Regions from separate parts of the Vibrio sp. 10N.261.51.F12 genome, predicted to be linked through region 1. Evidence: predicted binding sites of a transcription regulator. Region 1 holds the regulator's gene; the other holds the start of a gene.
What was found. Region 1 encodes PurR, which represses purine synthesis genes. Its sites were predicted from a motif close to TNANGNAAACGTTTNCNTNA; they were not measured.

Region 1 (3,207 bases):
ATGCCTCAATGTACATAGGTGAATCAGGTCTTCTCAATGATAAACCGGCTAATGACATGACCGAGCTGTTAAAAAAACACAATGTCGCCGTCTCTGAAGACTTAAATGAGCCAGCCGATCACCTCGCGATAGAGTTGGACTTTCTCGGCAACCTTATTATTCGTTCTAATGAACTGGAGTCCGAGGCGCACATCAACAACGCATTATTAGAGCAAGCTGATTACCTTAATCAGCACCTGATGACATGGCTGCCTCAATTCGAAAAAAAATGTAAAGAGTATGATGTATTTGGATTTTACGCCGCGGTAGCAACACTCCTCATTGCATTTTGTCAGTTAGACCTTAACTATTTAACTGCTGAGTAACCGATGCAGACACCGCTATCAATCAAGGTGGCGGTGTTACCCCATATTAATTTTAATTTATCATCAAATTTGTCGGTTGAAACGTTGCTAGAGTCACCGACTAGCATTACAATCCGCCGTTTCAATGCGAAAACCAAATTTTAGTGCCCCATGCTTTCCTATCTTTAGCTATTATGTCCTTGTCAGGTGAATAGCTAACCCACAATTGGAATCCAATGTTTCACTAGGTTCACTTACTCGGTACGCATTCCATACACCAAAGCGCTTTTTTAATTAAACAAAGCTGCATTACCGCAACGACGTTTTTGCTGACCATACGCAAAAGCCGTTACTAATAGGATAAAGCTATGGCAACAATCAAAGATGTCGCCCGTCTAGCTGGCGTTTCAACTACTACTGTGTCTCACGTTATTAACAAAACACGTTTTGTTGCCGAAGCCACACAAGAAAAAGTCAACGCCGCCGTAGAAGAACTCAATTACGCGCCAAGCGCCGTTGCGCGAAGCTTAAAATGTAACTCAACAAAAACCATCGGTATGTTGGTTACACAATCAACGAACTTATTCTTCTCCGAGGTTATCGATGGCGTTGAAAGCTATTGCTATCGTCAAGGTTACACATTAATTCTGTGTAACACTGGTGGCGTGTATGAAAAGCAGAGAGATTACATTCGGATGCTAGCAGAGAAGCGCGTCGACGGTATTCTCGTTATGTGTTCAGATCTCACAGAAGAGCTTCTTAGCATGCTTGATCGTCACTCCGATATTCCTAAAGTGATCATGGACTGGGGTCCTGAGAGCTCGCAAGCAGATAAGATCATTGATAATTCGGAGGAAGGTGGTTATCTCGCCACAAAATACCTAATTGATAAAGGTCATACGGACATCGCATGTTTGAGCGGTCACCTAGAAAAAGCGGTGTGCCAAGAACGCATTATTGGTTACAAGCGTGCGCTATCAGAAGCCGGCATCGAAATGAAAGAAGACCGTATATTTGAAGGTAACTTTGAGTGTGACACAGCGGTCATCGCAGCGAATCGTATTGCCGCAATGGAAGAACGACCAAGCGCCGTGTTCTGCTTTAACGATACGATGGCGTTAGGCCTAATGAGTCGTTTACAACAACTCGGTTTGAACGTACCAGAAGATATCTCTGTGATTGGTTACGATAACATTGAGCTTGCTGAGTATTTTTCTCCACCACTGACGACGGTTCACCAACCGAAACGTCGTGTCGGAAAGAACGCCTTTGAGATTTTGCTAGAACGCATAAAAGATAAAGGTCATGACAAACGTATATTTGAGATGCACCCCGAGATAATTGAACGCCACTCTGTCAAAAACCTGACAAAAAAATGACAAAGGCGCCTAGTTAGGCGCTTTTTTTTGATCTTGTTCCCAGATTTTATACGCCTTATTGTTAGTTTATGTTACCTCTTAAGCACAAATACCCGTCTAATTTTTGAAGCAACATCACACTTTAGTTATATCTCAATGCAGATTAGCGCATTTTTTCTTTATTCTAACAAAGTCACGCACAGGGCAAACCATCTGAAAAGTTGGGACGCAAAGCCTCCGGCCTAAACCATTTATGGTAGGTAGCGGGGTTACCGATGGCAAAGGACACTGAATTCTTGTTTTTAATTTAACAAGGAATTGATGCCTGTTTGCTACACTCTCGGACCTGATTTTGGTGACACAATCAAATAACACCGAGAAAAGACAAATATGGACAATCCAATATTAAAAAATTCGATGCAGTTGTTCGCTCAACTTGGAAAAGTCAAATCCCGCTCTATGTTCGGTGGATTTGGCATTTTTGTTGACGATACGATGTTTGCATTAGCAGTGAACAGTAAATTACACATCAGAACTAACCCAACAACCGTCGCGACATTCAAGCAAAACGGCTTCAAACCTTACGTTTATAAAAAGCGCGGATTTCCAGTAGTGACAAAATATTTTGCCCTACCTGAAGATAGCTGGGATGACAGTGAAATAATATTGAGCTACGCACGCTCAGCGTTGGATTACGCAAAAGATGAAAAAGTAAAACAATCTGACTGCAAACCAACCCGATTAAAAGATCTCCCGAATTTACGTCTTGCAACAGAGCGCATGCTCAAAAAAGCGGGGATAGAATCGGTGAACTCACTTCAAGAGCATGGATCCGTTGAAGCCTTCAAGGCCATTCAAAAAACACACTCGACAAGTGTCGGTCTCGAATTACTTTGGGCGTTAGAAGGTGCGATTAATGGTACTCACTGGTCTGTGATTCCACAAGCCAAGCGCGACGAGCTAGCCAATCATATCAATTAGTACTTGCTCTCTCTTACTTATAAAAAAATCAGCCCATTAGCTGATTTTTTTTTATCTGTTTGAAAGTTAAATTCCGATGTTCGTGTCTTATACTAAAGATGCATTATCGACATGGAGTAGGACATGAGTAAAAAATTGTTATTGGGCTTAGGATTTGTTGCCGTTATTGTTTTTCTAGGCGTAGAGTTTGGACAATACCTGACCTTAGAAAATGCCAAGGCACAACAGGCAGCGCTTGCCACTTATATTGACAATAATTTTTTGGTTGCCGCGCTTACCTATTTCTTTCTGTATATCACCATCACCGCCTTCTCTGTCCCAGGCGCCGCTGTCGTCACTTTGTTGGGCGCCGCGTTATTTGGTTTTTGGGTGAGCTTATTGCTGGTCTCTTTTGCAAGTACTATTGGCGCTACGCTCGCTTTTCTTAGCAGTCGTTTTCTTCTACGTGATTGGGTACAAAAGCGGTTCGGCGGTAAACTGGCGACGATCAACAAGGGCGTTGAAAAGGATGGCGCGTTTTACCT
Region 2 (3,207 bases), on a different contig from region 1:
ATCGCTCGATTTATTGGACAAAAAGTCAAAAACCCGCTGTTCAATCCATTATTGATAAGTATCGCCATCCTTATTCCAACATTGCTAATTTTTAATGTGCCCTTCGACACTTACTATCAAGACAACGAATGGATAAGTTATCTATTGCAACCAGCCGTGGTTGCCCTAGCCTACCCTTTATATGAACAACTGCCACAAATTCGCGCAAATTGGCGCATCATTATCTTAGCTTGTGGGGTAGGCAGTGTAGGCTCTATGTTTACCGCGTCCGTTATTGCGGTTTGGCTAGGTGCTGACATGCAATTAGTCGCGAGCTTATTAGGTAAATCCGTTACTACACCAATCGCAATGGAAGTCTCAAGTCATTTAGGTGGTGAGCCTGCGATCGCCGCAATACTTGTTTTATTGGTCGGCTTATTTGGTGCGATCTTAGCTTACCCTTTATATCAATTGCTCGGCGTCACACACCCGATTGCAAAAGGTCTGACTATGGGCACCGTTTCCCACGCACTTGGAACCGCAACATGCGCCGAAAAAGATCCAAGAGATGCCGCATTTAGTTCATTGGCCTTGGTTATTTGTGGGATCATAACCTCAGTGTTAGCACCTTCGTTTTTTGCCTTCGCTCTCTGGTTAAATCACGTTTTGGGCTAAGCGAGTATTGTGATTACCTCACTATCTGAGCGCAGTTCCGATTTTGGCTCAGTTACTGTTCTGGTTGAGCTAGGTATCTTGCTAGATCGTTGCTGCGCATCTTGACGCACCAACAAACGAGCATTGCGTGACATCACTCTAATTATGCAAAATGAATCATTGTTGCACCATTAATTGTGATGCAGATCGATATAAGTGATGATAAAGTTACATAGAATAAATAAAAACACTTATAGAAATTAAAGGGAACACGAATGACAGATCGTTTTGACTCTGTACTCAATGAAGCGCCAGCAATCATTAAGCAGTACTTAGAACCTATTGTCACCCATGAACAATTCGATGCGACGCTTAGCCCTAGCCAATTTGAAACGCTGCTTTCTCTTTCAGGGCTAGCCGATAATGAGCTGCGCCTGGCGTTGCTCCCTTTTGCAGCGGCATATTCCTATGCCCCTATTTCTGAGTTCTTTGTTGGTGCAATTGTTCGAGGGACGTCTGGTAAGCTCTATTTTGGTGCCAATATGGAGTTCCTTGGTGCTCAGCTCGGTCAAACGGTTCACGCAGAGCAATCGGCGATAAGTCACGCTTGGATGAAAGGTGAGCAAGGCGTCAAAGACATCACCATTAACTTCAGTCCTTGTGGGCACTGCCGCCAATTTATGAATGAATTGACCACCGCCCAACAGCTCGTCGTTCAGCTGCCTGAACGCGACGAAATGACATTACAGCAATACTTACCAGAAGCATTTGGTCCTGGGGACTTAGGGATCACCGATGGTTTAATGACGCCTCTTTCTCACGGTAAAGATATTAGCAATGTCAGTCTGTTAATGAAGCAAGCCGTTGACGCTTTGAACCGTAGCCATGCACCTTATACTAATAATCTTAGCGGCGTTGCTATCAAGATGAACGATGGTCGTTTATTTCAAGGTGCTTATGCCGAAAATGCGGCGTTTAACCCTAGTTTACCGCCGCTACAGGTTGCACTTGCTCAGCTATTATTGGCGAAACAATCGTTGAATGATATTAGTCTCGTTGCTTTGGTTGAGATGGCTGACGGCAAAATTAGCCACCTAGCAGACACTCAAGCTACGCTAGAAGCCATTAATCCAGACATTCAGGTCGAATACGCTACTATTTAAGCAATAAATAACGTGCTTCCAAGCTGAAGCACGTCTACCTTCCCAACTCAAAGTGATTCTCTTAATTACGGCATAAAACACGCGCGCAAACGATTGCTTTTTCTGTATAAATCAGTATTATTCACCGGAATTTTCCTGATTTATACACAAGGATCTAATATGTTTGGTACTGCAACGAGTGAAAATGCTACCCGAGTGTTATTACTGGGCTCAGGCGAGCTTGGTAAAGAAGTCGCTATTGAATGTCAGCGTCTCGGATTAGAGGTCATTGCGTGCGATCGATATCCTAACGCACCAGCCATGCAAGTTGCTCATCGCAGCTATGTACTCGACATGCTAGACGGTGATGCACTTGAAGCGATCATCACAAAAGAAAAACCTGATTTTGTCGTCCCAGAAATTGAAGCTATCGCCACAGAAAAGCTGGTGGAACTTGAAGCTCAAGGGCTAAATGTTGTGCCAACGGCAAACGCCACCAAGTTGACGATGAACCGCGAAGGTATTCGTCGACTTGCCGCAGAAGAACTTGGCCTTAATACCTCTCCTTATCGCTTTGCCGACAGCTACGAAGACTTCGTAAGCGCCGTAGAATACGTTGGTATCCCTTGCGTCGTAAAACCCGTAATGAGTTCTTCAGGCAAAGGCCAGAGTATCATTAAAAATCAAGACGATATCGATAACGCCTGGACGTATGCCCAAGAAGGTGGACGCACTGGTGCAGGACGTGTCATCGTAGAAGGTTTCATCGATTTTGATTATGAGATCACTCTACTCACTGTCCGTGCCGTGGACGGTGTGTCTTTTTGTGCGCCTATTGGGCACCGTCAAGAAGATGGTGATTATCGTGAATCGTGGCAACCACAAGTGATGTCTGAAAACGCGACTAAAGCCGCTGAATATACCGCTGAACAAGTGGTTAATGCGCTTGGTGGTTATGGTTTGTTTGGTGTTGAATTATTTGTAAAGGGAGATAAAGTCATTTTTAACGAAGTCTCTCCTCGCCCTCATGACACTGGCTTAGTGACGCTCATTTCACAAGAAATGTCAGAGTTTGCACTTCATGTGCGCGCATTCACAGGCATGCCTATCAATCACATCGCACAGTATGGCCCATCGGCTTCTGCAGTAATTCTTGGGCAAGGCACATCAGATAACATTCGTTTTACCGGTGTATCTGAGGCGGTTTCAATGCCTCAAACACAAGTTCGTTTATTTGGTAAGCCTGATATTGATGGTCGACGCCGACTAGGCGTTTCTCTGACTCGCCGTAAGTCGATTGAAAGCGCTATCGATGATGCGATTGACAGTGCGAAGCACGTGAAAGTGGTTTACTAACCTAATTAGCGGTATGCACGGTTGTTACATACTGTACGATTGTCGCCCCCGCTGCTTTCCACCAACCTGAAACATG

Region 2: the regulator PurR is predicted to act here: its motif matches at 1,878-1,897, upstream of purT (formate-dependent phosphoribosylglycinamide formyltransferase).

The regions. Positions count from the first base shown of each region.
Region 1 is NZ_JBFROV010000016.1:253,114-256,320, reverse strand. Features, by position in the region: gene torD (molecular chaperone TorD) at 1-365, shown strand, start outside; gene purR (HTH-type transcriptional repressor PurR) at 713-1,723, shown strand; cyclic di-GMP riboswitch class I at 1,896-1,979, shown strand; gene AB4405_RS11425 (TfoX/Sxy family DNA transformation protein) at 2,093-2,683, shown strand; gene AB4405_RS11420 (TVP38/TMEM64 family protein) at 2,807-3,207, shown strand, end outside.
Region 2 is NZ_JBFROV010000014.1:9,926-13,132, forward strand. Features, by position in the region: gene AB4405_RS07305 (CidB/LrgB family autolysis modulator) at 1-654, shown strand, start outside; gene cdd (cytidine deaminase) at 909-1,796, shown strand; gene purT (formate-dependent phosphoribosylglycinamide formyltransferase) at 1,956-3,131, shown strand.